DNA from 2 places in the Stenotrophomonas sp. STEN054 genome. Region 2 is predicted to be linked to the other one. Evidence: riboswitches for the same ligand, from Rfam matches in the RefSeq annotation. Region 2 holds a riboswitch; the other holds the start of a gene.

Region 1 (14,760 bases), on a different contig from region 2:
GCGTGTTCTTCTGCGAAAGGCCGCGCAGGCCGATGCCTGCCGAGCCGGACGCCCAGCCGTTGTTGGTGGTTTCGTTGGCGGCGTTGCCGGTGTTGGCCGAGATCGAGCGCAGCACGTCGGCGACGGTGGCCTTGCCGGTCTGTTCCAGCTGCTGGCGGCCGATCACCTGCACCGGGTTGGACGCCTCGGTGTCGGTGCGCTTGATGTTGGAACCGGTGACGCGCACGGCGGCCAGGGTGCTGGCTTCGCCACTGGCGTCGGCGGAGGTTTCGGCGGCGGCAGACAAAGGCGCGGCCAGAGCGACGGCCAGGGCCGCCACGAGCAGGGTGTGCTGGGGCATGACGATGTGGGGGGTGGTAGTGGACGACGGAAGTTCCGCAGTAATCCATGCCAGGTCTGGCGGGACCAATAACATCTCTTCATACGGATATAAGAGAAGCTAACATCTCTTCATCCGGATGGAAAGAATTGCTTTACGGAAAGCCAACAACCGGGACGGCCGCGGCGGCGGGGCCGGCGTACAATCGCGCCATGGAAATCTTCAAAGTCTTCATGCTCGAGGCGGCCCACCGCCTGCCCAACGTGCCGCCGGGCCACAAATGCGCGCGCCTGCACGGCCACTCGTTCCGGGTGGAACTGAAGGTGGAGGGCGAGCCGGGTGCGCAGACCGGCTGGATCATGGATTTCGGCGACGTCAAAGCCGCCTTCCAGCCGATCTACGACCGCCTGGACCACCACTACCTCAACGACATCCCAGGCCTGGAAAACCCGACCAGCGAGAACCTGGCGGTGTGGATCTGGAAGGAGCTGAAGCCGCTGCTGCCCGCGCTGAGCGAGATCACCGTGCATGAAACCTGCACCTCCGGCTGCCGGTACCGCGGCCCGGCCGCCTGATCAAGCCATTGATACTCAAGGGTTTCTGAAGGCGCCTTGAGCGCCTTCTTCTTTTTTGTTGCATTGCGGCATGATCGGCGTATGCTGCATTGCATCAACCGCTTTCGATGCCGCCATGGCCAACGCCTTCGCCGATCGTTTCAGTGATGCCACCCGCCAGCTGGCGGCTGCGGCAACGCGTGCAAACCGATTGGCGCTGGAAAACGCCGAGAGCATGTTCGGCGTGCAGCTGAAGGCGATGGAACGCAACCTGACCGCAACCGGCGGCTGGCTGGGCGAACTGGCCCGCAGCGAGGATCCGGCCGGGTTGCTGCCCAAGGGCGCACAGCTGTGGCAGGACAACCTGCAGCGGCTGGGCCAGGCCCAGCAGGACGTGGTCGATCTTGGCCTGCAGGCCGGTCGCGCCTGGTCCGACCTGGTGCAGGGCCAGACAAATACAACGGCGGACGCCACCGGCAACAGCCACTGACGTCACGCCCACGCTCATTGCATGGGTCCCTCCCCCCATGCAATCCGGACCCGGCAGATCCCTCCCTCTGCCGGGTCTTTTTTTGCCTGCAATCCGGTGAAGCGCACGCGTCACGGGCGGCCTGGCGGCCGCGCACACCGGTAGCGCCGGGCCATGCCCGGCGAGCGCAGCGGCGTATCAGGGCCCCGCGCTCTCCGCGCGCGGCAGCGCAAACACGAACAGCGCGCCGGTCGCGCTTTCCCGCAGTTCGATACGACGACCGTGCAGCTGCACGATGCGCTGCACGATCAGCAGGCCGAGCCCACCATTCTCGCCACGCCGCGCCCCCAGTGCCGCCGGGGCCTGGAACAGCTGCGCACGCAGCGCCGGCGCCACGCCCGGGCCATCGTCGGCCACGCTCACTTCCACGCTGCCGTCGATGGCGCGCAGCTGCACCCGCACCTCGCCGCCCTCGGGCGCATGCCGCAGCGCGTTGTCGAGCAGGTTGGTCAGCACCCGCTCGACCAGGCCGAGGTCGGCACGCACCAGCGGCAGGCCCGGCGGGAAGTCCGCATGCAGGTGCTGGCCGCGCGCCTGTGCGGCCAGTTCGAACTTCTGCAGCACGTCCTGCAGCAGTTCCGGCAGCGCAAACACCTCCCACTCCAGGCGCACTTCGCCATGTTCCAGCCGCGCCAGTTCGAACAGCGCGCGCGCCAGGCGGCCGACCTTGGCGCTCTGCGCCAGGGCGATGCCGAGATAGCGACGGCGTTCGTCCGGCGACAGCGTGGCTTCCTTCAGCGCCATCGTTTCCAGGTAGCCATGCAGCGAGGACAGCGGCGTACGCAGGTCGTGCGAGATGTTGGCCACCAGTTCGCGGCGCTGCAGGTCCTGCTGGCGCAGCTGCTGCCACTGTTCGCCCAGCCGCTGCGCCATCTGCGCGTGGGCATGTTCGAGGATCTTCAGTTCGTCACGCTCACCGCTGCGCAGCGGCACCGGGGCCGGCAATGGCGTGGGCGCATCGATGTCGAAGGCCTGGATGCGCCGGGTCAGCCGGCGCAGTGGCCGGGTGACCCAGTAGAACGCCACCAGCCCGGCCAGCAGGCCCAGCCCACCCACCAGCAGCACCGACCACAGCGTGGTGTTCCACTGATTGCTGGCGGCCAGGTCGTCGGCCAGCATCTGCCTGTGTTCGCCCACCAGCACCACATACACGTAACCGGCCTGGCGCCCCTGCACCACCAGCGGGGCCACGCTGAACACCTTGCGGCCGCCGGTACTGCGCGGGTCGTCGCCGAGGATCGGCAGCGGTGCACCGGCCAGCAGGCGACGCAGCGGCGCCAGGTCGACGCGGTTGCGCAGCAGGTGGCCGCTGGGCGCATCGTGGCCGAGGATGCGGCCCTGGTCGTCCAGCAGGTACACCTCCACGCTGGGATTGACCGCCATCAGCTGGCCGAACAGCGCGCGCACCGCAGTATCGCGCATGCCGCTGGTGTCCATCAGTTCGCTGCGCTGGGCGATGTGTTCGGCCAGGCCCATCGACAGCCGCTGCACCACTTCCTGTTCGTGGCGGGTGCTGGCGCGCATCTGCAGGGCCAGCAGGGCCATGCAGCACATCAGCATCAGCGCGGCGATCACCGCCGCCAGCTTCTGCCACAGGTTGGGCTTGATCATGCCGCCGCCCCGGCCGGGTCAACCAGCTTGTAGCCACGCCCCCACACCGTCAGCAGGCGCCGCGGCGTGGCCGGGTCGAGCTCGATCTTGCTGCGCAGGCGGTTGATGTGGGTGTTCACCGTATGCTCGTAACCATCGTGCTGGTAGCCCCAGACCTGGTTGAGCAGTTCCATCCGTGCGAACACCTGGTCGGGGTGGCGGGCGAAGAACAGCAGCAGGTCGAACTCACGCGGGGTCAGTTCCAATGCGCTGCCATCGACCGAGGCGGTGCGCGCCACCGGGTCCAGCTGCAGGCCACCGACCTCGACCGCACCGGCATCGATGCGCGCGTTCTGTGCCATGGCTTCGGCGCGGCGCAGCAGCGCGCGCACGCGGGCCACCAGCTCGGGCATCGAGAAGGGCTTGGCCAGGTAGTCGTCCGCGCCCAGTTCCAGGCCGACGATGCGCTGGGTCTCGCTGCCACGTGCGCTGATGATGATGATCGGCACGTAGCGCGCCATCGCACGGGCGCGCTGGCAGATCTGCAGGCCGTCCACACCGGGAAGCATCACGTCCAGCACCAGCGCGTCCCACGGGCCGTCCTGCTCCAGCAGGCGCAGGCCGGCATCGCCGGTGGCGGCGTGGGCGACGTCGTAGCCCTCGTCGGCCAGGTGCATGCGCAGCAGGTCGGCGATGTGGGCATCGTCTTCGACGATCAGGACGCGTTTGGCGGACATCGGCAGCTCGGGGCCAGTGGGGAGGCTGCCCGCATTGTGGCGCGGGACGGCCACCGATACCTCACGAAAAATTGAATCCTGCGTGAGGATTCGTTGACCCGGGCAGGCGCAGCATGGCCCCGTCGCCCCTTGCAGGAGTCCGCCATGCCCCTCACCCGCCGCCACCTGCTGGGCCTTGGTGGCCTTGCCACCGCCGCTGGCGTGCTCGGCCTGGGCGCGTGCAGCCGCGCCGCCACGGCCGCCGCCGAGAACCGCCCGGCTCGACAGTTCCCGCTGATGCGCACCGACGCCGAATGGCGCCGGCTGCTGACCCCGGCGCAGTACGCGGTGCTGCGCCAGCAGGCCACCGAACGGGCCGGCAGCAGCCCGCTGGACCGCGAACACCGGCAGGGCACCTTCACCTGCGCCGGCTGCCAGCAGCCACTGTTCTCCTCGTCCACCAAGTTTGAAAGCGGCACCGGCTGGCCCAGCTTCTGGGCACCGCTGCATGGCGCCGTCGGCGAGGACCGCGACACCACCTTCGGCATGTTGCGGGTGGAGGCGCACTGCAGCCGCTGCGGCGGCCACCTCGGCCATGTCTTCAACGATGGCCCGCGCCCCACCGGCCTGCGCTACTGCATGAACGGTGCCGCCCTGCTGTTCCAGCCCGGCGCGGCACAGCAGGACAGCAACGGTGGCTGGCGCGTGCCGCTCGGTTCTTCCCCTGTTTCTGGAGCCTGATGATGCTGCTGTTGCTGCTGGCCTACCTGGGCGGTGTATTGACCCTGCTCAGCCCGTGCATCCTGCCGGTGCTGCCCTTCGTGTTCGCGCGGGCCAACCGCTCCTTCGTGCGCAGCACGCTGCCGCTGCTGCTGGGCATGGCGCTGACCTTCGCCGCGGTCGCCAGCCTGGCCGCCGTGGGCAGCCAATGGGTGGCGCAGGCCAACCAGATCGGCCGCTGGCTGGCCCTGGTGCTGATGGCGGTGTTCGCCCTCGCGCTGCTGTGGCCGCGCCTGGCAGACCATCTGCTGGCGCCGTTCCAGCGCGTGGGTGCACGGCTGAGTGCACGCGCCGATGCTGCGGATGATGCCGGCCGTGGCGGTGCTGGGACCTCGCTGCTGATCGGCATCGCCACCGGCCTGCTGTGGGCGCCGTGCGCCGGCCCGATCCTCGGTCTGGTGCTGACCGGCGCTGCCCTGCATGGCGCCAGCGTCGGCACCAGCGCGCTGCTGCTGGCCTACGCATTGGGCGCGGCCACCGCGCTCGCGCTGGCGGTATGGATCGGCGGCCGCGTGTTCAACGCCCTGCAGGCGCGCCTTGGCCTGGGCGACGTGCTGCGCAAGATGCTGGGCGTTGCCGCGCTGCTGGCGGTGGTGGCGATCGGGCTGGGCTGGGATACCGGCCTGCTGACCCGCCTGTCCACGGTGAGCACCGCGCGCATCGAACAGGGTCTGCTCGATGCCGTGCCCGGTGCGCAGCCCGCGGCGCCACCGATGATGATGGCCGGCGCGACTGCCGGTGCCGACGCGCCGCTGCCGGTGGAAGGCACCCTGCCCTCTCTGGACGGTGCCACCGGCTGGCTCAACAGTCCGCCGCTCAAGGCCGGACAGCTGCGCGGCAAGGTCGTGCTGATCGACTTCTGGACCTATTCCTGCATCAACTGCCTGCGTGCGATGCCCTTCGTCCACGAATGGGAACGGCGCTATCGCGACCATGGCCTGGTGGTGGTTGGCGTGCACACGCCCGAGTTCGCCTTCGAACGCGACCCGCGCAACGTGATGAAGGCCGTGCAGCAGCTGAAGGTGGAATACCCGGTGGCGCTGGACAACCAGTATTCGATCTGGCGCGCATTCAACAACCAGTACTGGCCGGCGCAGTACTTCGTCGATGCGCAGGGCAACATCCGCGCCCACCAGTTCGGTGAAGGCAATTACGCGCATTCGGAACAGGTGATCCGCCGCCTGCTGACCGAGGCCGGCCAGACCGATCTGCCGCCGCCGGCCGACCCGGCCGCCGCCGACCTGCAGGGCGTGGCCACGCAGGCCGACATGGGGAACCTGCGCTCGCCGGAAACCTACCTGGGCCATGCACGCGCCGAGCACTTCGCCTCGCCCGGCGGGCAGCGCAACGATGTGGCCTTCGACTACACGCTGCCGGCCAGCCTCGCGCTCAACCAGTGGGGCCTGTCCGGCCGCTGGACCGTCACCGATGAAGCCGCGCAGCTGCAGCAGGCCGGCGGCCGCCTCGCCTTCCAGTTCCATGCCCGCGACCTGCACCTGGTGTTGGCACCGACGCAGGATGGCACGCCGGTGCGCTTCCGCGTGTGGCTGGACGGCAAGCCGCTGCCGGCCACCGATGCCGGCAGCGATGTCGGCGCCGATGGCACCGGCGTGGTCAACGAGAACCGTCTGTACCAGCTGGTGCGCCAGCGCGGCACGGTCGGCCCGCACCGCTTCGAGATCGAGTTCCTCGATGCGGGCGTGCAGGCCTATGCCTTCACCTTTGGCTGAGAACAGGAGGGCACGATGAAATTCTCCTTCGAACAGGGCATTGCAACAGGTGTTGCCGGGCTGGTCGCCACGGCACTGGTGGCCGGCGTGCTGCTGGTTGATCGCGGCGCGATGGCCGCGCCGGCTACCGCCAGCGCGCAGGTACAGGCACTGCCGGCACCCACCGGCGATGCCGCCTTCACTGATGGCGCCACCCACGCCAGCGTGGTGTTTGCCGGTGGCTGCTTCTGGGGCGTGCAGGGCGTGTTCCAGCACGTGAAAGGCGTGAGCAATGCGGTGGCCGGCTATGCCGGAGGCAGTGCCGCCGATGCGCGCTACGAGCGCGTCAGCAGCGGCCGCACCGGACACGCTGAAGCAGTGAAGGTCGACTACGATCCGCGCCAGGTCAGCTATGGGCAGCTGCTGCAGGTGTTCTTCTCGGTGGCGCACGATCCCACCCAGCTGAACTACCAGGGCCCCGACCACGGCAACCAGTACCGCTCGGCGATCTTCAGCGATGACGCCAGGCAGCTGGCTGCCAGCCGCGCCTACATCGACCAGCTGGGCAAGGCTGGCAGCTACCGCGGCCCGATCGTGACCCAGGTGGCCAGCGGCCAGCGTTTCTACCCGGCCGAGAGCTACCATCAGAATTACATGAACAACTACCCGCAGGCGGCCTACATCCGCTACTACGACGCACCGAAGCTGGCCGCGCTGGGCAAGCAGTTCCCCGCGCTGTACCGGCGCCAGGCATCGCTGGTACCGATGCGCTGACCGCGCTTTCGTAGAGCCGAGCCCATGCTCGGCTGCCCTGCCGGGAAAGCAGCCGGGTATGGGCTCGGCTCTACACAAAAAAAGACGCACGGCCTTGCGGCCGTGCGTTTGCAATGGATCGGCCAGGCCCCGATCAGGCCCCACCGACAGCACCATGCTAGGCTCGGCGGCATCCTGGGTACAGCTCCAGATGCAGGCCAGTCCAATGGATACAGATCCGCGCACCACCCCGGCCCCGCCGCGCTACCAGCGCCTGTCCGATGAGCTGGCCGAGGCAATCCACGGCGGTCGTCTGCCGGTCGGCAGCCGCCTGCCCTCGCTGCGGCAGATGGCCGCGCAGCGCCAGCTCAGCCTGAACACCGTCATCGCGGCCTACCGGCAGCTGGAAGATGCAGGGCTGGTGGTGCCGCGGCCGAAGGCGGGTTTCGAGGTGGCGCCGCGCCTGTCAGTGCCGCAGCGTTCGCTGCGCGATGCACCCTCGGCGCCCACCGCACCGCTGCAGCAGGCCTTGATGGCGCGCGTGCTCCAGGCACAGCAACGCCCTGGAGTGATCGATCTGGCGTTTGCCGGGCCGCGTGGGCGGCAGTTCTATCCCGGCGCCCAGCTGGCCCGGCACACCGCGCAGGTGCTGCGCCACGGCCAGCAGACGGTGGAAACCTATGCGCGCCCGAATGGCTCGCCGCGCCTGCTGGCGCAGATCGTACGGCGTGGCCCGCGGATGGGCCTGCATACGCATGCCGACCGCCTGCTGCTGACCCACGGCGCGATGGAAGCGCTGCAGCTGGCCCTGCGCGCGGTGACCGAACCGGGCGCGGCCGTGGGCATCGAGGCCCCGTCCTACTTCAACCTGTACCCGCTGCTGGCCAACCTCGGCCTGCAGGCCATCGAACTGCCTACCCACCCGCAGCACGGGCTGGACGTGGATGCGCTGGAAGCGCTGCTGGAGCACACGCCGCTGGCCGCGCTGGTGGTCATGCCCACCGTGCACAACCCGCTGGGCTGCACCATGCCGACGGCCGCCAAGCAGCGCCTGGCCGAGCTGATCAATGCACGCCAGCTGCCGCTGATCGAGGATGCGGTGTACGCCGAGCTGCAGTTCTGCGAGCCACCGGCGCCGCTGCTGAAGGCGTTTGATCGCGATGGCTGGGTGATGGTGGTCGGCGGCTTCTCCAAGACGCTGGCGCCGGATTACCGCATCGGCTGGCTCGATGGGGGCCGCTTCGCCGAGCGCATCGCCCTGCTCAAATTCCAGTCGACCGGCGGTGAACCACAGCTGCTGGGTGATGCGGTGGCCGCTTACCTGCAAGCCGGCAGCTACGAGCACCACCTGCACCGCATGCGCCGGCTGTACCGCGAACAGGTCGGGCGCCTGCGCCAGCTGGTGGCCGAACACTTCCCCGCCGACACCCGTGCCACCGAGCCACAGGGTGGCTTCCTGCTGTGGCTGGAACTGCCGGGCGTGGATACCCGCGAACTGTTCGAGCGGGCGCTGGCGGAGGACATCGTGTTCATGCCCGGCCAGGTGTATTCGCGCGGTGCGCGCTACCGGCATTGCCTGCGGCTGTCGTGCTGCCAGGCGCTGGATGCGCGCTTCATCAGTGCGGTGGAGCGGCTGGGTGCGATCGCGCGGGAATTGTCGGCACGGTAGTGCCGGCCGCTGGCCGGCAATCGCGGTGCCGTTCGTATCGGTTGCCGGGTAGAGTCGACCGTTGGTCGACTGCTCCTGATCAGACCCCGCGCTGCGCGCGATAGTCGACTGACAGTCGACTCTACCGCTGCTCCGCTCCCAGGTGCGCGCCCAGGGTCAGGCCATCCGCGCCCGGCAGGTACGGCAACCTCCCCCAGCACGGTATCGGCAGGCGCTGCTGCAACGTGGCGATGTTCTCGTCCTGGCGCTGCATGGTGGGATCGATGTGGTTGCCGATCCAGCCCAGGCACTCCACGCCGCTGGCCTGCAGCGACTGCGCGGTCAGCCGTGCGTGGTTCACGCAGCCCAGGCGCATGCCCACCACCAGCAGCACCGGCAGGCGCAGCGCGCGCACCAGATCCAGCTGGTCCAAGGTGGCCGACATCGGCGCCAGCCAGCCGCCCACGCCTTCGACCACCACCACGTCGGCCTGCGCACGCAGGCGCGCGAACGCGGCCACGATCGGCGCCAGCTGCACCTGCACGCCGTCCTCGGCGGCGGCCAGTTCCGGCGCCAGCGGCTGCCGCAGCGCATAGGGATTCAGGTCGGCGTAGTCCGGCACCGGCCAGCTGGCCGCCTGCAGCGCCAAAGCATCCTCGTTGCGCAGGCCCTGGCCGAGGTCCTGGCTGCCACTGGCCACCGGCTTCATGCCCACCGCACGCAGCCCGCGCCGGCGCAGCGCATGCAGCAGCGCGGTGCTGCTGGCGGTCTTGCCGATTTCGGTATCGGTCCCGGTGACGAACACGGCCGGCGGCATCAGGGTGGGCAGGGGCATCAACAGATCCAGGCATGCAACAGAGCGTGCATTATCGCTGGTCCCGTACGCTTGCTAGACTGCAGGCATGTTCGCCAATGCCTCGCTCACCGGCAGCAAGCCGGAACAATACGCCCAGCTGCTGGAACAGGCCCGCGGCCTGGTCTACGCCGAGTCCGACCGCATCGCCAATGCGGCCAACCTCTCCGCGCTGGTCTACCACGCCCTGCCCGACCTGAACTGGGTGGGCTTCTACCTTTATGACGGCAAGGAGCTGGTGGTCGGCCCGTTCCAGGGCCTGCCGGCCTGCGTGCGCATCCCGCTGGACAAGGGCGTGTGCGGTGCCGCCGCCAGCCAGCGCGTCACCCAGCGCGTGGAAGACGTCGACGCCTTCCCCGGCCACATCGCCTGCGATTCGGCCTCGCGCTCGGAGCTGGTGGTGCCGCTGCTGCGCGGTGATGAACTGATCGGCGTGTTCGACATCGACAGCCCGAAGGTGGACCGCTTCGATGCCGAGGACCAGGCCGGTCTGGAAGCCATCGCCCGCGTGTTCGTCGAGGCCCTGGGATGAGCGCACCGAAGCTGCGCAACATCGGCCCGAAGAGCGCGGCGTGGCTGCGCCAGGTCGGCCTGCGCAGCCGCGAGGACCTGGCCGCGCTCGGCGCGGTCGGGGCCTTCGTCAAGGTCAAGCGCGCCGGCTTCAAGCCGAGCCTGAACCTGCTTTATTCGCTGGAAGGCGCGCTGCGGGACTGCCACTGGCAGGAGCTGGGCGAAGCCCAGCGCGAGGCGCTGGTGCAGGATTACGAGGCACGCATCGCCGCGCATCCGCTGAAGGCGGCTGGCCCGGCATCGGGCCCGGTGCATGAGCAGCGCTTCGACACCGGGGATGACGGCGAAGACAGTTTCGCCGAGAGCGCCGACGAGGATTGAGGCGTCCGCGTTGCGGGGAAGGCCGGCCAGCGGCCGGCACTACCACGGTGATGCGGCTTACGGCTGCTGCAGTTCCAGCAGCTCGCCGACCAGGCCCACTTCGCCGCGTTCCAGCCACACCCGCAGGCGCGTGCCGTGGTCGATGCGCAGTGCCCAGCACAGCGACAGCGGCAGCCCGCAGACCTGCGACAGCACCATGCGCAATGGGCCGCCATGGCTGACCACCACGGTCGGCAGCGGATCCTCATCGTCCAGCAGGCGATCCAGCGCGCGTGCGATGCGCCGTTCGAAGTGGCCCCAGCTCTCGCCGTTGGGCGGCGGGAACGCATGCGGATCGGCATGGAAGGCCGCCAGCGCGTCCTCCGGCAGGTCGAACAACGACTGCCCGTCCCAATCGCCGAAATCCAGTTCTTCCCACTCCTCGTCCGCCTCCACGTCCAGCCCGCGCGGGGTGGCCAGGGCCATCGCCGTGTGCAGCGAGCGCAGGCGCGGCGAACTGATCACCCGCTGCCAGTCCTGCTCGGCATAGGCGTCGACCAGTTCCTGCGGCAGGCGGGCCAGCTGCGGCGGATCGCTGCGGCCATCGAGGAACTCATCGCGGCCGTTGCCGGCATGGCGGACCAGGTCGAGGATCATGCGTGCGTCCTGTGCAGGCAACGCGGGAACAGCAGAAAACAGCGGGACATCGGCAACGGCACCACGGGATCGAGGGGACATTCTACGGGCACAGCGAAGGCAGTCGAGCAAGCTCGACTCTACGGGGTCCCGGGGATGCCGTAGACTGCGCCCACTTCCAGGTGACCTGCGGCCATGGCCGGCAGGTTGAAACGGGAAGCCGGTGACGCGTGGCAACACGCCAGGCCGGCGCTGCCCCCGCAACGGTAAGCACGTCTGTTCCAGGCAATACCGCCACTGTGCCATCGGCATGGGAAGGCGCCTGGACGGTGGCCTCGCGCCACCTGGCGGCAAGCCCGGAGACCGGCCCGGAAGCCTCAGGTCGCGATGCGGTGGGCATGGCGCTGGATGACCGTGGCGCTGCCGCGGCTTCGGCGCCTGCCTGCCTTTGCTCGCGGTTCCTCCCCTTCGCCACGCGGGCGTGCGTGGCACCTGGAGTCCCCCGATGAAGCTGCAGTCCCGAATGCTGTTCCTGGCCGTGCTGGCCGCCCTGCCCGCCCTGGCCCATGCGCAGGCCAACGAAGACACCGCGGCGCTGGACCAGGTGCTGGTCACCGCCACGCGTACCCCCATCGCCCTGCAGGACAGCATCGCGCCGGCCCAGGTGATCGACCGCGCACAGATCGAATCCAGCCAAGCCACCTCGCTGCAGGAACTGCTGGCAGGTCGCGCCGGCATCAACCTGACCAACAGCGGTGGCCTCGGCAAGCAGAGCTCGCTGTTCCTGCGCGGTACCAATTCCTCGCACACCGTGGTGCTGGTCGATGGCGTGCGCATCAACAGCGCCGACCTCGGCCTGGCGATGTACCAGGACCTGCCGCTGGCACAGATCGAACGCGTGGAAATCGTGCGCGGTCCGCAGTCGAGCCTGTACGGCGCCGATGCCATCGGTGGCGTCATCCAGATCTTCACCCGTCGCAACCAGGGCGAATTCGCCCCGCACTTCCAGCTCGGCAGTGGCAGCAATGGCCTGCGCGAGGCCAGCGGCGGCATCGGTGGCAGCGGCGAGCACGGCTGGTTCGGCGCCGACATCGCCTACCAGCACACCGACGGCATCAACGCCTGCCGTGGCTCGGCCACGCTGTTCGCCGGCTGCTTCGCCGATGAGCCCGACCGCGATGGCTACCGCAACCTGTCCAAGAGCCTGCGCGGTGGCTACACCTTCAACGACCAGTGGAGCGTGGAAGGCAGCGCGTTGCGTGCCGAGGGCGAGAACCACTACGACGGTTACTACAACTATTCGGAAACGCTGCAGCAGGTGATGTCCGGCAAGGTGCGCTACACCCCGACCGATCGCCTGGCCTTCACCGCCAGCGTCGGCCGCAGCGACAACGAATCGGACAACTACGGTGACTTCGGTGTGTTCGGCAGCGCGCAGACCCACCGCGACAATGCATCGCTGCAGGCCGACATCGGCCTGGCCGAGGGCCAGCTGCTGAGCACCGGCGTGGACTGGAGCGAAGACAACCTCGATGGCAGCAGCGCGGGCTATCTGGTCGACAGCCGCCGAAACACCGGCGTGTTCGTGCAGTACCAGGGTCGTTTCGGCCGCCACCAGCTGCAGGTGAGCGCGCGCAACGATGACAATGCGCAGTTCGGCAACCACGCCACCGGCAGCCTCGGCTGGGCGATGGACCTCGGCCACGGCCTGCGCGTGAATGCCAGCTACGGCACCGCGTTCAAGGCACCGACCTTCAGCGACCTGTACGACCCGTGGAGCGGCGTGCCGACGCTGGATCCGGAGAAGTCGAAGAGCGCCAACCTCGGCCTGTCGCAGCACGGCCAGGGCTGGCACTGGGGCATGGACGTGTACGAGACGCGCATCGATGACCTGATCACCTACGATGCGGCGACCTTCATGATGCAGCAGGTCGAGAAGGCGCGTATCCGCGGGGCCGAACTGACCGCGGGCGTAGTGCTGGCCGGCTTCGACATCAATGGCCAGCTCAGCTACACCGACCCGCGCAACCGCACCGCTGGCAGCGCGCAGTTCGACAACTGGCTGGCGCGCCGCGCGCAGCAGACCGCGCGCCTGGACGTGGACCGCCGCTTCGGTGATTTCCGCGCCGGGCTGACCGTGCAGGGCGCGGGCAAGCGTTACGACGACGCAAGCAACGCGGTGAAGGTGGGCGGCTACGGTACGCTGGACCTGCGCGCGGAATATGCGCTGACGCCATCGTGGTCGCTGCTGGCGCGCGCGGCCAACCTGTTCGACCGCAGCTACGAGACCGTGGCGTGGTTCAACCAGCCGGGCCGCGAATACCAGCTGAGCGTGCGTTACCAGCCGAAGTAACGGGCCTCGGCATCGATGCATGGCGTCGATCTACATGATTGGTAGCGCCGGGCCATGCCCGGCGAACGGATCACGGCGTCGGAATGCCTGATGCCAGCCCCGGCAGGTCACGCAGGTCGTCGATGACCGCCACGGCATGTGCCGTTTCCAGGTCCAGGCCACGCGGGTAGCCGTAGCGCACCAGTGCGATCGGCATGCCTGCGTCTTCGGCGGCACGGTAGTCGGTGAGCGAATCACCAACCATCAGGCAGGCGTCCACTGCCAGCCCGAAGTGCGCGGCGATATGCCGCAGCGGTTCACCACTGGGCTTGCGCTGCGGCAGCGAATCACCGCCCAGCACCAGCGAAAACGCATCGCCGATGCCCAGGTGCTGCAGCAGCGGCGGCACCAGCGCCGCCGGCTTGTTGGTGCAGATGGCCAGGGGCACGCCACGCGTGCGCAGCACGGCCAGCGCTTCGGGCACGCCGTCGAACAGGCGCGGGCTGCGCAGCAGGCACTCGCGGTAATGCACCATGAAGGTCGGCATCACTTCGGCCAGATCGATGTCACGACCGGCGGCATGCACGGCCTGCTCCACCAGCCGCCGCACGCCATCGCCGATCCAGCCCAGCACGGTGGCTTCAGGCACGCGCGCCAGGCCGATGTCTTCCAGCGTGCGGTTCAGCGCTTCGGCGATATCGGCCGCGCTGTCCACCAGCGTGCCGTCCAGATCAAACACAACCAACGGATAGGGATACGACAAAGGACGGCACCTGTACGACGTGGGCCGTCCATTGTACGCCCCGCGCTTTTCCCGATTCCCCCTGAGCCGAACCGGCGGGCGCGGAGTCTGGCCTTGCGCTCGACGGTCGGCAGGTCTTGCGGGTCCACACACAAGCGGCGTACCCCGGGCACATATCGACCGGGCGATACCGATCGCTTACCTCGCGCGCCTGCCATTCCCACGCCGCGCGGTTGTGGTCGAGCAGTGCCTGTCCATGGTTCATGTGTCCTCCCTGGTCGCTGGGCGCCAATCCAGATCCTGGAAGGCCGGGCTGGCAAAACACTCAGCAAGGAAATCCAGGAACCGCCGCATGACAGCGGGCTGCTGTCGACGCGATGCGTACACGGCATGAATGCCCAGCTCGTCCAGTTCGTAGGCCGGCAGCAGCTGCACCAGTTCGCCCGAACGCAGCAGCGGTGCCACCTGGTAGGTCGGCAGCATGGCGATGCCGGCACCGGCGCGCACCGCTTCCAGCAGCAGTGATGCTTCGTTGGCGCTGATGTTGCCGCCCACCGCCACCGACAGCGAGCGGCCATCGCGGTGCAGCTGCCACAGGCTCTTGCCCACATAGTGATGGGTGAGGCAGTTGTGCGCGGGCAGCTGTTCCGGCGCGCTGGGCGTGCCATGAGCCTGCAGGTAAGCCGGCGTGGCGCACAGCACCGAGCGGCAGGTGGCCAGCCGTCGCGC
Region 2 (14,760 bases):
CACCGCTTCCGGCCCATGCTGCACGGCGCGATCGCTCAGCCGCAGTTCCAGCTGCAGCTGCGGGTAGCGCTGCTGCAGGCTGGGCAGCAGCGGTGCCAGCACGTGGCGGCCGAACGCGCTGCTGCTGGCGATGCGCAGCGGCCCGGACGGTTCGATATCGCCGGCGGTGACCATCGCCTGCGCGCGCGCCAGGTCGGCCTCGATGTGCCGCACCTGCGCCAGGTACACGGCACCGGCTTCGCTGAGTGCGAGCTGCCGCGTGCTCCGGTTGAGCAGGCGCACGCCCAGGTGGGCTTCCAGCCGGTTGATGTTCTGGCCCACGGCGGTGGCGCTGATGCCAAGGTGGCGGGCCGCGGCGGCAATGCTGCCGGTCTCTGCGGTGCGGGTGAAGCTGCGGATGAGCTGCAACAGGTTCATGACCGGCCAGCTTGCCATGCGGGAGGACAAGTATCGCTTGGGTCTGTACCAAGCGCGACAGGGCTGTGCGCGGGCCGCCGCACCGCTAGCCTGCCGGCCCACTTCATTCGATGCGATGTGCCATGGCCCCACCCCGATCGCCCCGCTGGAAGCTGCACGCCCGCAGCACGCCGTTTGTCTTCGCGTTCTTCATGGCCGGCCTGATGGCGCTGCTGATGTGCCTGGTCATCACCGCTGCCAATGCCGGACTGGGCAGCGACTACCTGGCCCGGGTGCTGGCCGCCTACCAGATGGCCATGCCGGTGGCATTCTGCGGGGTGCTGCTGGTACGCCCGCTGGTGGTGCGTCTGGTCGCGTTGACGGTGCATCCGCACTGAAGATCGGTTGCATCTGACAGCATTGTGCATCGCGGCAGGATGCTGCCCTACACTCGGGCGATGCGCCCCGATTCCATTCTTACCCTGTCCTGCCCCGACCGCACCGGCATCGTCTACCGCGTATCCGGGCTGTTGTTCGACCACGGCTGCAACATCCTCGACGCCCAGCAGTTCGGCGATGAGGAGAGCGGCCGCTTCTTCCTGCGCGTACATTTCGACCGCGACGCCAGCCTGCCGCTGGACACCGTGCATGCGGCGATGGGCGCGCTGGCCGCCGACTTCGGCATGGACTGGCAGCTGCACGACGGTCGCCGCCGCGCGCGCCTGCTGGTGCTGGTCAGCAAGCAGGGCCATTGCCTGAACGACCTGCTGTTCCGCGCCCATAGCGGCCAACTGAAAGTGGACATCGCCGCGGTGGCGTCCAACCACGCTGATTTTGCGCCGCTGGCCGCGTCCTACCAGGTGCCGTTCCACCACCTGCCGGTCAACGCGGACACGCGCGCCGTTCAGGAGCAGCAGATCATCGACCTGGTCGAACGCGAGCGCATCGACCTGGTGGTGCTGGCGCGTTACATGCAGATCCTCTCACCCACGCTGTGCCGTGCCCTGGCCGGTCGCGCGATCAACATCCACCACAGCTTCCTGCCCAGCTTCAAGGGCGCGCAGCCGTACCACCAGGCGCACGCGCGCGGGGTCAAGATCATCGGCGCCACCGCGCACTACGTGACCGAGGATCTGGACGAAGGCCCGATCATCGAACAGGACGTGGCCCGCGTGGACCACGCGATGGCGCCGCGCGAACTTGTGCGGCTGGGCAGCGATACCGAATCACAGGTGCTGGCGCGTGCCGTGCGCCGGCACGTGGAGCACCGCATCCTGCTCAACGGGCATCGCACGGTAGTGTTCCGCTGAGGGGGCCCGCCTCCACGCAGTTCTCACCGGACGTTGCGGCTGCACGCGCTACGGTATCGGTTCTGCAGCAGAGGGAGTATCGGTATGGGCCAACTCGTTGATGGCGTCTGGCAGGTCGGCACCGCAGGGGCCGCCAGCGAGGATGGGCAGTTCCACCGCGAGCAATCCACGTTCCGCCACTGGCTGACAGCTGATGGCGGGCCCGGTCCGCAGGGCCAGCCAGGCCATGCGGCCGCTTCCGGGCGCTACCGCCTGTATGTCAGCCTGGCCTGCCCCTGGGCCCACCGTGCCCTGATCATGCGCGCGCTCAAGGGTCTGGAATCATTGCTGCCCGTATCGGTGGTGCACTGGTACATGGGTGACCAGGGCTGGACGTTTCAGCCGGGACGCGGCGTGATACCCGACCCGGAACTGCAGGCCGGGTACCTGCATCGGCTGTACACCGCCGCGAAGCCGGGCATGACCGGCAAGGTGACCGTGCCGGTGCTGTGGGACCGCGAGCAGCGCGGCATCGTCAGCAACGAATCGGCCGATATCCTGCGCATGTTCAACGAAGCGTTCGACGGTCACGGCGCGCTGCCCGGCGATTACTACCCCAAAGCCCTGCGTGCGGACATCGATGCGATCAACGCGCGCGTCTATGAAACGGTCAACAATGGCGTCTACAAGGCAGGCTTCGCCAGCACCCAGCAGGCCTACGACGAGGCCGTGGGGCCGTTGTTCGAAACGTTGGACATGCTGGATGCGCAGCTTCAGCAGTCGCCGTGGCTGGTGGGTGGTCGAATGACCGAGGCCGATATCCGCCTGTTCACTACGCTGGTGAGGTTCGATGCGGTCTACCACGGCCATTTCAAATGCAATGTGCGGCAGATCGCCAGCTACCCCGGTCTGAACGGGCTGCTGCAGCGGATGCTGGCGATGCCTGCGGTCGCGCGCACGGTGGATGCCCACCACATCACCCACCACTACTACCAGAGCCATCGCCAGTTGAACCCGACCGGCATCGTCGCGCGGGGCCCGGCATGGATGAGGGACCTGCCCCCCGCACAGCTGTGAAGGCGGCGATGGATCAAAGGATCGCAATTCCCGCCTTGCCCAGCGCCTCACGCACCATCGTGTCGTTGGCTTCGGTCACCGGCCGGGTCAGGTCCCACAGGAACTTCACCCGGAAGCCGGATTTCACTGCGTCCTGCGCGCTCCACAGCACGCAGTAATCGCGCGCCAGGCCGCACACATGCACTTCGCGGATGCGGCGCTCGTGCAGCCAGCCGGCCAGACCGGTCGGCGGGCGTTCGCCCTCCGGGCCATGGTTCTCGCGGAACGCGCTGTACGAATCCACCTGCTGGCGGGTGCCCTTGCGCAGGATCAGGTCGGCCACGGTCCAGTCCACGCCCGGGTGCAGCGCGGCGCCGTCGCTGCCCTGCACGCAGTGGTCCGGCCACAGGGTCTGCGGCTGCGCGTGCAGCAGGATGTTCTCGAACGGGCGCGTGCCCGGGTGCTGGCTGGCGAAGGAGGCGTGGTCGGCCGGGTGCCAGTCCTGGGTGGCCACCACCGTGCGGTAGCGGCGCTGCGCCAGCAGCTCGGCGATCGGCGCCACCAGCGCATCACCCTGGTCACAGGCCAGCGCGCCACCGGGCATGAAGTCCGGCTGCAGGTCGATCACCAGCAGGGCGACATCGGCGGGCAGGGCGGTCATGGCAGGGTCCAGCACAGCTGAGGGGGCGACCAGCGTGGCCGCCTCCCGCGCACACGTCAATCGCCTTGCGGCGTTTCAGCCTCCTGCCCGTAGTACAGCAGGCCGATCTTGATGCGCTCGCGGCCAGTTTCGCGGCGGTGGCGGTTGGCATCGCGCAGCGAGTACACGCAGCCGCAGTATTCCTGCTGGTAGAACTGTTCGCGCTTGCTGATCTCCACCATGCGGCTGGCACCGCCGCCCTTGCGCCAGTTGTATTCCCAGTACTGCAGGCCTTCGTAGCGCGACGCCGCGCGCACGCCGCAATCGTTGATCTGCGCCATGTTCTTCCAGCGCGAAATGCCCAGCGACGAACTGATGGTGTCATAGCCGTGCTCATGCGCGTACAGCGCAGTGCGCTCGAAACGCATGTCGAAGCACATCGTGCAGCGGATGCCGCGCTCGGGCTCGTCTTCCATGCCGCGCGCACGGCTGAACCAGTTGTCGGTGTCGTAGTCGCAGTCGATGAAGGGGATGCCGTGCTGCTCGGCGAAGCGGATGTTCTCCTGCTTGCGCAGCTCGTATTCCTTCACCGGGTGGATGTTGGGGTTGTAGAAGAAGATCGCGTAGTCGATCCCGGAGGCGGTGATCGCCTCCATCACTTCGCCCGAGCAGGGCGCACAGCACGAATGCAGCAGCAGGCGCTTGCCGTCGGCGGGCAGGGACAGGGCGGGGCGTTGGAACTCGGTCATCGTCGGGTGCATCTGGGCGTGGGCAACGGGTCTGGCCGGAAACCGTGAACAGGACGCGCGCGGCCACGCCGCCTGCACGCGCAGGACGACATTGGCCCCGGCAACCTCCCCGCGGAGATTCCAGGTCGAGTCAGGGGACGGTCGTGTCCCCCGGCCGGGGCCGGTATTCGGGCTGATGGACCCGGGCCGCAGCCCACCTACTACCTGCCGCTTCCCAGGCGCGAGCCCAGTGCTGTTGGCAGGATTCGTTTCCATTCACCGCTGCGGGGCAGCTCCGGAATGGGCGCGCGAGGCGCCTTCACCGGATTCCCGTTCAAATCCCTGTCGTCGTCGCGACGACAGCAGGGATACCTTCGGCGTGCCCACGGTGGACGCGTTGCTGCTGCCGGTCAAGGGGCACCGGGGTCGGATCCCGCTGCCACGCAGCGGGCTCTGACCCCGGGCGGGACGTACCTTCAACGCCCCGCCGCGGCCCGCGCGCGGATCTCATCCAGCCGCTGGTCGTACAGCAACCGCCCGTTCTCCCACACGGTCACCATCGCATCCTCGAAGCCCGTCGGCAGGGTGTCGTCACCGCTGGCCGGCAGCGCCACCGTATGCAGGCTGCCATCGTCCGAGCGGCGCAGCAGGCGCATGCGGCCGCGCTTGCTGGTCTTGCCGGCATCGGTGATCGGGTCCTTGTAGACATCGATCCAGGTACCATCCACCCGCGCGGCCGAGCACTTCAGCGCGAACTTCTGCGTATCGCGGTCCAGCCGCTGCAGCAGTGCACCGCCCATGCCGAAGGCCACGTTGTCGGCGGCGTAGCCGTCAGCGGTGACGCGCTGCAGGATGGCGCGGATCGTGTCCGGGTCGATGCCATCGCCCTGGATCACCCGCACGTGGTTGAGCACGCGGTAGCCCTTGCCGTTGATCGTGTGGCCAAACGCCTCATCCAGGCGGCGCAGGCTTTCGGCCACCACCTCCACCGGGTCACCCGAATCGGGGCGGATGACCAGGGTCGCGCCCGAGGCGATCACTTCATCGCGCAGGGTGGTGCCCCAGTGCTCGCTGATGGCGCGGTAGATGTCATAGCTGTCCGACACCACCGCGACGATGGCACCGGGCTTGCCGAACTGGCGCAGCATGTTGCGGTACGCATCCACTTCGCGCTCGCGGCCCCAGCTGGTGATGGTGCTGTGCTCGGCGGCGGGAATCGAATAGCCGGCCATCGGCGCGTGGTAGTGCGCGCGGGCCAGGCACAGCGCCGAGACAGTGTCGGTGCCGAGGAAGTTGACCAGATGCGCGGCACCGCCCAGCGCGGCCGACTGCAGGCTCGACACACCGCGCGCGCCGAAGTCGTGCAGCTTGAACGGCAGCTGCTCCTGCGGGTCGTCGCTGGTCTGCTGCAGGAAACCGGCGATGGTCTGCCGCGCATGCCAGCTGATGGTGGCCACGGTGACCGGGTACCACACACGCAGCAGCAGGGTTTCCAGGTACGAGGGCACCCAGAACGCGGCCGGGTCGGTCGATTCGATGGTCATCAGCGCCTGGTGCGTGGGCACCACGCTGCCCTCGGGCACGGCGCGGATGCGTACCGGCAGGTGGCCACCGAGGCGGTCGACGATATCGCGCCAGCCGGCTTCATTGAACGGCTCGCCATGCGCGGCGAACACCGCAGCGGCGTCGTCGATATCGGCGTGGGTGACCGGCCGTGCCAGCGCGTCCTTGAGGATCGCCTGCAGGCCGAAGAACACCGTGCGGTCATGCAGGCCGCCGCGCGATTCCACGTAGAAGAACGTGGCATCGGTACCCGGTGGGTACTGCAGCCAGTGGCTGGCCTTGTAGCTGTCGGTGTCGAGGAGAAGATTATCGAGGTAATGCATGACGGAAGCTCCTTCGCGTCGAGTGACACCGGCGGTCTATCCGCCGGTGGGGAAAGCCGGTCGGGTCAGCCCCGGCCTAGGAAATACTCCAGGATGTGCAGGTGGTCTTCGAACAGCTGCGGGCCCATCTCCAGGGCTTCGCTCACCGGAATCCAGCGCGCCTTGTCGGCGTCGTCGCCGCCGCGCACCGCCGGCAGTTCACCGGCCGGGAAGTCGAAGTGGAAACCGTGGGTGATGGTGCGGCCGCGCTGGCTGCGGTCGGGGTGGTCGAACACCTGCTGGCTCTTCAGCGAGCCCTTCAGCACCGGCAGCGGAATCTTCAGCCGGGTCTCTTCGCGCAGTTCGCGCAGGCAGCTGTCGAGCAGGCTCTGTTCCTGGCCGACGAAACCGCCGGGCAGCGCCCACAGGCCCTTGCCGGGTTCCGAACGGCGGCGCACCAGCAGCACGTGGCCCGAATGCACCACCACCGCATCGGTGGTGACGAAGGTGGGCGCGTAGGGCGCGTCCTTCCAGGCGGCCTTGTACTGTTCGATGAAGCGGTACTCGGCCACCAGCTGGCCATAGGCCGGTGCGCTTTTGCGGAAGGCTTCGAGCATGTCGTACACCGGCGCCGGCACGTTGCCACGCAGCATCAGCAGCGCACCGTGGAAGTCCACGTCGCCGGCCTCGAACAGGTAGCGGCGCAGCTCGGTGGCCGACAGGGTGGCAGTGTGCTGCACGTCCACCAGCGGCCACTGCGGAAATTCGCGCAGGTAGTAGCTGGAGGCGTCCTTGTCCATGCCGATCAGGCCGACCTTGGCATCGGCGGCGGCGCCATCATTGCGCAGGGCTTCGGCCACCTGGCGCTGTACGTTGGCGATCCACTGGGCCTCGTTGTAGAGGTGGTCGCGCAGCGGGCGGATCAGCAGGCGTTCGGTGTTGCCATCGAGGGCGGCCTGGATCATCACGGCGCGTTCGGCCACGGTCCAGGGATTGCGCAGGCTGCGGGGGGTATCGGCAGAGCCGACCAGGAAGATCAGCTTGCGGGCCCGGCTCAGGGCCAGGCGGGCAACGGCGGCGTGGCCGTTGTGGAAGGGCTCGAAACGCCCGATGAAGACGAGATAGTCGAATTCCATGAGAATCCCTCATGTCGTTGTGGTAGCCGCGGGTCTGTCCCTTGGCTTGCTGTCGATGCTACGCCGATGGTCGTCAGGGTCAAGTGCACCGGTAGATCCACGCCATGCGTGGATGCGTGGCCGGGTTCTCAAGTTGTGAGAAACCCCCGCGTCATACTCCATCCGTAGCGTCGGGTGGCATCTCAGGCACAGTCAGCGGGGGCAGGGTAGTGGCACACAAGTACTGCGATCTGGTCATGAAGGGCGGCATCACCAGCGGCATCGTGTACCCCAATGCTGTACTGGCGCTGGCCCGCGACTATCGGTTCAAGAGCATTGGCGGCACCTCGGCCGGCGCCATTGCCGCAGCGGTGGCGGCAGCGGCGGCCTATGGCGATCGCCGCCAGCAGACCGGCGAGCACCTGGCCGGCGACGCCGGCTATGGCGGCCTGTCGGCGGTGTCGGCGCAGTTGTCGCGGCGCGGCTTCATCTACAGCCTGTTCCAGCCGGCGCGCGGTGCACGGGCGGCCTACCGGCTGCTGGTCGCGCTGACCGGTGGTTACGGCTGGCCGCGCAAGCTGCTGTGCCTGGCGGTGGCCGTGTTCGAGATCGCCCCGCTGGAAGTGCTGGTGTCGCTGGCGCTGCTGCTCGGCCTGGGCTGGTGGGGCGGCGGTTGGAGCGGTGTGGCGGCCACCCTGCTGCCGTCGCTGTTGTGCGCCTATGGTGCCGGCGTGGCCGGTGCCGCGCTGCGGGTGGCGCGGGTGGCGCGGCGCAACCTGCTGGGCCTGTGCAGCGGCCTGGGCCGCGATGCACGCAAGCCGGCACTGACCGAATGGCTGCACCAGAGCCTGCAGGAGCTGTCCGGCAAGCCGCTGGACGCACCGCTCACCTTTGCCGATCTGCACGATGCACCGCGTTATGCCGGCGAGCCGGAGAGTCCGCATGCCATCAGCCTGCAGATGATCACCACCTGCGTCTCGCACAACGAACCGCGCACGCTGCCGCTGGGCGGTGCGCAGTTCTGGTTCCTGCGCGAAGAGTTCGAGCAGCTGTTCCCGGCCAGCGTGGTGCAGTGGCTGGTCGACCACGCCGGTGCGCCGGTGGAGGTGGAAGGGCGGCAGTACTACCACCTGCCACAGGGCCCGCAGTTGCCGGTGCTGGTGGCCACCCGCATGAGCCTGAGTTTCCCGCTGCTGATCAGCGCGGTGCCGCTGCATGAACCCGCGCGCCGCGAGCGCCGCTGCGAGCCGTCGCCGGCCGCGGCCGATGCCGAACACAACGTGGCCGACAGCATGGAAGGACTGACCAGTGCCGGCCAGTCCTGCGGCCCGGTCATCACTGCGTTCCGCATCTGCTGGTTCTCCGATGGTGGCATCAGCAGCAACTTCCCCATCCACCTGTTCGATGCGGCGATGCCACGCTGGCCGACCTTCGCGATCAATTTGGTCTACCCGCAGCACGTCGAGGATGTCAGCCACGGCACCACGGGCCAGCAGGCACTGGAGCGTGCGGTGGTGCTGCCCACCGAGAACCGTCATGGTTGGCAGAGGCATTACCAGTCCATCGCCACGCCGCTGGCCGCGGCCGAGCTGGGTCGCTTCCTGTTCGCGGTGGTGGCGACCATGCAGAACTGGCGCGACCTGCTGCAGGCGCGTGCACCGGGCTACCGCGACCGCATCGTGCATGTGAGCCTGCAGGGCGACGAAGGCGGCATGAACCTGGACATGCCGCAGGAGGTGCTGAGCCGCATCGCCGACAAGGGCAGCCTGGCAGGCGCACGCTTCTGCGCGTTCTCGTTCGAGAACCACTACTGGATCCGCTGGCGCAACCTCGCTTCGGCCTACCAGCGCTACACGCTGGAAGTGGCGCGCACCGACGACCCGGCGCAGCAGGTTCTGGCATACCGCGCGGCGTATTCCATCGTCGCCCGCGGCGAACCCGTGCCGCCGTCGTACAAGCTGGGCTCGGAAGACAAGCGTCGTGGGTCGCAGCAGCTGTGGGCGCAGATGGTGGAGCAGGGCCGCACCTGGGAAGACCTGGGCCCGGACCTGACCGACGGCGCACCACGGCCGTTGCCGCAGATGAAGGTGACGCCGATCTACTGACCGCGATGGATACAATCGCGGCCCCCATTGCAAGGAGCGCCCCATGTCCGCCCGTCAGCAACTGCTGGATCTGCTTGCACGCCTCGACGCCCGTGATCCGGAGCACCTGCCGGTGGTACCGTTGGCCGCGTACTTCGAAGGCAACGACTTCGAAGAGTGCATCGCACCGAACCAATGGGGCTACGGTCGCCCGCCGATTGCCGAGCTGTACGCACGCTTGGCCGCGATTGCCGAAAAGCCTCAAGTGGAAGGTGTCTACGTGGGCCTGCACCAGGACTGGGGCAGCGCACTGGAAGACGACAGCGAGTGGCCTGCCGCGGAGAACGTGCACGTGCTGACCCGCGCCGACGCCGCAACCGTGGAAGGCTGGCTGCAGGGCCTGGAATGCGACGGTGTTGGCGAAGGCTGGCCGTACGGCCAACACGTCGACGCCTCCGCGCCCTCGGAAGGCCACCGCGTATTGACCGTGTTCTGGGACTAAAACGTGCCAACCAAGGTTGGCATCCACCAGTAGAGCCACGCCACGCGTGGATGCATTTTGCGCACGGCCAAAGCGTGCCGACCAACGGTCGGCACCCACCAGCAGCATCAGCATCAGGTTCCAACAGCCGCAGGAAACTGTCGAAGGCGGGGTGGGTACGGTTGAGGGGGTGTGAGCGGCATCGATGCCGCGACCAAGCCCCCATGGATGGGTTTACCGCGTCCCCATCAACCGGACCCACCCCCCGCCATCCCACGGAAAGCCAGCTTTTGCTTCGGCCGTTGCCGTTGATTCGGCAGCTGCAGGGCGCAGCCCTGCAAAACCCCCTACCTCCCCGGCAACTGCGCGAACGCGCGCTGCATGCAGTCCTCCCGCGGGCACACCCGGCACCCTGGGCCAATCGACACCGAATTCCCCGGGCTCTGCACATCCAGCCCCAGCGAATACACCAGCCGCTCCGCATGCTGCAGATCGCAGCCCAGCGCCACCGCAAATGTCTTGCGCGGCTGACCATGCCCCACCGGCCCGCTGCTCACCTGCCGTGCCAGCCAGAAATGGCGCCGCCCATCGGGCATGCGCGCGGTCTGCGTCAGGATCCGCCCCGGCTGGTTGAACGCCTCGTAGACGATCCACAGCGGGCACGACCCACCCACCTGCGAGAAATGGAAGTCGGTCGCCGAATGGCGCTTGGACACATTGCCCGCACGGTCCACGCGGATGAAGAAGAACGGCAGCCCCGGTGCACTGCGCCGCGCCAGCGTGCTCAGCCGGTGGCACACCGCCTCGAAGCCCACGCCGAATTGATGCGCCAGCAGTTCGATGTCGTAGCTGCTGGCCTCGGCCGCACGCAGGAAGCGCATGTACGGCATCACCAGCGCCCCGGCGAAGTAATTCGACAGGCCGATGCGCGCCTGCGCGATGCGCGCGTCATCGTGGAAGCCCGCGCGGGCGATCACCGCATCGATCTGCGGCAGGTAACCGTGCAGGGCCAGTTCGGCCGCCATCTGGAAGGCCTGCTGGCCCGGTTCCAGGTAATCGGGCAGCCACAGCCGCCGCGCGCCGGCATCGAACTGGCGCTTCTCGCGCCCGGCCTGCAGCGCGGCCACTTCCACCAGCACGCCGTGGCGGTCGGCCAGCAGCTGGCGCAGGCGCGGCGCCACATGCCCCGGTGACAGCCCCCACTCGGCGAACAGGCGCTCTGCCAGTTCGTCCAGCTCGGGGATGTGGTTGTGCATGCGGTTGAAGAACTCGCGCACCTGGTCGCCGGCAGGCAGGGTGCTGCCGGCCGCGGGCTCGCCCAGCTGGAACTCGAGCGCGGCGGCGTGCTCGCGCAGGGCCAGATGGCGGCGGTGCAGGTCCAGCAGGGCGCGGCTGACCTGCGGCAGGTTGCCGGCCAGCGATCGCAGCTCGGTGGCACTCACCTCTGCCAGGCCCAGGTCGCGCAGCGTCTCGCCCAGCGCCTCCTGCAGCGCGGCGGGCTCATCGTCGTCGAACAGGGCGGAAACATCGCCCAGGACCTCGCCCAGCTTCTTCTGTACGGCCGGCGTCAGCGGGCGCTTGTTGCGCTCGATCTGGTTCAGGTAGCTGGCCGACAGGCCAAGGGCACGGGCCAGGTCCACCTGGCTGTAGCCGCGCTGCTCGCGCAGGCGCAGCAGGCGCAGGCCCAGCTGGCGTTGGGAAGGCTGGAAATTCACAGAATTAACATGAATCGTCTGGCGTGTTGGCCAGATTAAGCGGATTCAGGCCGGAAATCGAGGTGGCTGCTGTGAATAATGCCAAGCATCTTTCGAGCCAGTGGGATTGTCGTCATGACTGTTGCAGCGCCCCGTATCCGCATGCTGATCGATGGCCAGTTCATTGAATCGGCCACCTCCCACTGGCAGGACGTGATCAATCCGGCCACCCAGGATGTGCTGGCCCAGGTGCCGTTCGCCACCACCGGTGAAGTGGATGCTGCCGTCGCCGCCGCCAAGGAAGCCTTCAAGACCTGGCGCAAGACCCCGATCGGCACCCGTGCGCGCATCTTCCTGAAGTACCAGCAGCTGATCCGCGAGAACATGAGCGAGCTGGCCCACATCCTCACCGCCGAACAGGGCAAGACCCTGCCCGACGCCGAAGGCGATGTGTTCCGCGGCCTGGAAGTGGTCGAGCACGCTGCCGCCATCGGTAACCTGCAGCTGGGCGAGCTGGCCAACAACGTGGCCAACGGCGTGGACACCTACAGCATCATGCAGCCGCTGGGCGTGTGCGCCGGCATCACCCCGTTCAACTTCCCGGCGATGATCCCGCTGTGGATGTTCCCGATGGCGATTGCAACGGGCAACACCTTCATCCTCAAGCCGTCCGAGCAGGACCCGATGGTGACCATGCGCCTGGTCGAGCTGGCGCTTGAAGCGGGCATTCCAAAGGGCGTGCTGAACGTCGTACACGGCGGCGAGGAAGTGGTCAACGCGATCTGCGACCACCCGGACATCAAGGCCGTGTCGTTCGTCGGTTCCACCCGCGTCGGCACCCACGTCTACAACCGTGCCTCGCTGGCCGGCAAGCGCGTGCAGTGCATGATGGGCGCCAAGAACCACGCCGTGGTGCTGCCGGACGCCAACAAGGAACAGACCCTCAACGCCATGGTCGGCGCCGCCTTCGGTGCAGCCGGCCAGCGCTGCATGGCCGCTTCCACCCTGGTGCTGGTGGGTGAAGCGCGCAACTGGGTGCAGGACCTTGTGGCCAAGGCCAAGACGCTTAAAGTCAGCGGCGGCACCGTGTCCGGCACCGACGTCGGCCCGGTCATTTCCTGCAGCGCCCGCGAGCGCGTGGAAGGCCTGATCGCCTCGGGCGTGGAGCAGGGCGCCAAGCTGGTGCTCGACGGCCGCAACCCCCAGGTCGATGGCTTCGAGAAGGGCAACTTCGTCGGCCCGACCATCTTTGCCGGTGTCACCACCGACATGCGTATCTACCAGGAAGAAGTGTTCGGCCCGGTGCTGGTCATCCTCGAAGCGGAAACGCTGGACGAGGCCATCGCCATGGTCAACAGCAACCCGAACGGCAACGGCACTGCGCTGTTCACCCAGTCCGGCGCCGCTGCACGCAAATTCCAGGAAGACATCGACGTCGGCCAGGTCGGCATCAACGTGCCGATCCCGGTGCCGGTGCCGCTGTTCTCGTTCACCGGTTCGCGCGCGTCCAAGCTGGGCGACCTGGGCCCTTACGGCAAGCAGGTCGTGCTGTTCTACACCCAGACCAAGACCGTCACCGCACGTTGGTTCGATGACGAGACGCTGAGCCACGGCGTCAACACCACCATCAGCCTGAAGTAAGGGCAGGAGCAGCCATGAGCCACTCGATGACGACGGAGCAGGAAGAAGCGCAGCAGGCGTATCGTGAAGCCGCGCGTGACTTCGCACAGGCCGAACTGGCGCCGCACGCCGCGCGATGGGATGCGGAGGGCATCTTTCCGCGCGAGGCGATCGCCAAGGCCGGTGAACTGGGCTTCTGTGGCCTGTACATGGACCCGGAAGTCGGCGGCAGCGGCCTCAGCCGCCTGGACGCCGCCGTCGTCATCGAGGAGCTCGCCAACGTCGATCCGTCGACCGCGGCGTACGTCAGCATCCACAACATGGCTTCGTGGATGGTGTCCAAGTGGGGCCAGGCCGAGCTGCGCGATGCGTGGGGCACCGATCTGTCCTCGGGCAGCAAGCTGGCCTCGTACTGCCTGACCGAGCCGGGCGCCGGTTCCGATGCGGCCTCGCTGAAGACCACCGCCATGCGCGAGGGTGACGTCTATGTGCTGAACGGCTCCAAGGCCTTCATCTCCGGCGCCGGTGCCACCGAGCTGCTGGTGGTGATGGCGCGTACCGGCGGTGCCGGTGCGGGCGGTGTCAGTGCCATCGCAGTGCCGGCCGACCTGCCGGGCATCAGCTATGGGCGCAAGGAAGAGAAGATGGGCTGGAACAGCCAGCCCACCCGTGGCATCACCTTCGAAAACGTCCGCGTGCCGGTCAGCCACCTTCTGGGAGAGGAAGGCGGCGGCTTCAAGCTGGCGATGAAGGGGCTGGACGGCGGCCGCATCAACATCGCCGCCTGCTCGCTGGGTGCCGCGCAGGGCGCGCTGGATGCCGCACGCCGCTACATGGGCGAGCGCCGCCAGTTCGGCAAGGCGCTGGCCGATTTCCAGGCGCTGCAGTTCAAGCTGGCCGACATGGCCATCGAACTGGTCGCTGCCCGGCAGATGGTGCACTCGGCCGCGCGCAGGCTCGACGCCGGTGCCAGCGATGCCAACGTGTGGTGCGCCATGGCCAAGCGCTTCGCTACCGATGCGGGCTTCAAGATCTGCAACGAAGCACTGCAGATCCACGGCGGCTACGGCTACATCCGCGAATACCCGATCGAGCGCCTGCTGCGCGACAGCCGCGTGCACCAGATCCTGGAAGGCACCAACGAGATCATGCGGGTGATCGTTGCCCGCCACCTGCTCAACACCGAAGAGGAACTGCGATGAAGGATTGGCGTACCCAGGAGCACGTGGGCCTGAAGGTCGAGGCCGATGGCCACACCGCCGTGGTCACCCTGCATAACCCGCCGGCACACACCTGGACCGTGCACAGCCTGTCCGCGCTACGCGACCTGGTGGGCGCGCTCAACGCAGACCGCGACATCTACGCGCTGGTGATCACCGGTGAAGGCGAGAAGTTCTTCTCCGCCGGCGCCGACCTCAACCAGTTCGCCTCGGGTGACAAGGCCGCCGCACGCGAAGCCGCACGCCGTTTCGGTGAAGCCTTCGAAGCGCTGTCCGCCTTCCGTGGCGTGTCCATCGCCGCCATCAACGGCTACGCGATGGGCGGTGGCCTGGAATGCGCCCTGGCCTGCGACCTGCGCATCATCGAAGACCACGCCCAGGTGGCGCTGCCGGAGGCCACCGTCGGCCTGCTGCCGTGCGCCGGCGGCACCCAGAACCTGCCGCGCCTGGTCGGCGAGGGCTGGGCCAAGCGCATGATCCTGCTGGGCGAGCGCATCAACGCTGAAACCGCCGTGCGCATTGGCCTGGCCGAAGAGAAGGTCGGCCAGGGCGAAGCCAAGGCGCTGGCGCTG

The links. Region 2 has a riboswitch for cobalamin ahead of AC1VXD_RS05590 (epoxyqueuosine reductase QueH). Riboswitches for the same ligand answer to the same signal wherever they lie in the genome.
Region 1: linked by a shared signal. The riboswitch ahead of btuB (TonB-dependent vitamin B12 receptor) and the one ahead of AC1VXD_RS05590 (epoxyqueuosine reductase QueH) in region 2 are both predicted to bind cobalamin.

The regions. Positions count from the first base shown of each region.
Region 1 is NZ_JBXFWG010000042.1:5,118-19,877, forward strand. It holds gene AC1VXD_RS15225 (TonB-dependent receptor) at 1-340, opposite strand, end outside; gene queD (6-carboxytetrahydropterin synthase QueD) at 532-894, shown strand; gene AC1VXD_RS15235 (phasin family protein) at 1,010-1,363, shown strand; gene AC1VXD_RS15240 (sensor histidine kinase) at 1,541-3,013, opposite strand; gene AC1VXD_RS15245 (response regulator transcription factor) at 3,010-3,729, opposite strand; gene msrB (peptide-methionine (R)-S-oxide reductase MsrB) at 3,874-4,449, shown strand; gene AC1VXD_RS15255 (cytochrome c biogenesis protein DipZ) at 4,452-6,218, shown strand; gene msrA (peptide-methionine (S)-S-oxide reductase MsrA) at 6,234-6,971, shown strand; gene AC1VXD_RS15265 (aminotransferase-like domain-containing protein) at 7,177-8,619, shown strand; gene bioD (dethiobiotin synthase) at 8,741-9,433, opposite strand; gene AC1VXD_RS15275 (GAF domain-containing protein) at 9,501-9,983, shown strand; gene AC1VXD_RS15280 (TfoX/Sxy family protein) at 9,980-10,342, shown strand; gene AC1VXD_RS15285 (histidine phosphatase family protein) at 10,400-10,978, opposite strand; cobalamin riboswitch at 11,121-11,343, shown strand; gene btuB (TonB-dependent vitamin B12 receptor) at 11,463-13,310, shown strand; gene gph (phosphoglycolate phosphatase) at 13,381-14,052, opposite strand; gene AC1VXD_RS15300 (LysR family transcriptional regulator) at 14,293-14,760, opposite strand, start outside.
Region 2 is NZ_JBXFWG010000009.1:78,953-93,712, reverse strand. It holds gene AC1VXD_RS05615 (LysR family transcriptional regulator) at 1-417, opposite strand, end outside; gene AC1VXD_RS05610 (DUF2798 domain-containing protein) at 540-794, shown strand; gene purU (formyltetrahydrofolate deformylase) at 855-1,706, shown strand; gene AC1VXD_RS05600 (glutathione S-transferase family protein) at 1,791-2,762, shown strand; gene pncA (bifunctional nicotinamidase/pyrazinamidase) at 2,776-3,402, opposite strand; gene AC1VXD_RS05590 (epoxyqueuosine reductase QueH) at 3,459-4,130, opposite strand; cobalamin riboswitch at 4,289-4,482, opposite strand; gene AC1VXD_RS05585 (nicotinate phosphoribosyltransferase) at 4,586-5,995, opposite strand; gene AC1VXD_RS05580 (bifunctional nicotinamide-nucleotide adenylyltransferase/Nudix hydroxylase) at 6,061-7,110, opposite strand; gene AC1VXD_RS05575 (RpoH suppressor) at 7,320-9,194, shown strand; gene AC1VXD_RS05570 (hypothetical protein) at 9,238-9,675, shown strand; gene AC1VXD_RS05565 (helix-turn-helix domain-containing protein) at 10,002-11,369, opposite strand; gene AC1VXD_RS05560 (CoA-acylating methylmalonate-semialdehyde dehydrogenase) at 11,484-12,989, shown strand; gene AC1VXD_RS05555 (acyl-CoA dehydrogenase family protein) at 13,004-14,170, shown strand; gene AC1VXD_RS05550 (enoyl-CoA hydratase) at 14,167-14,760, shown strand, end outside.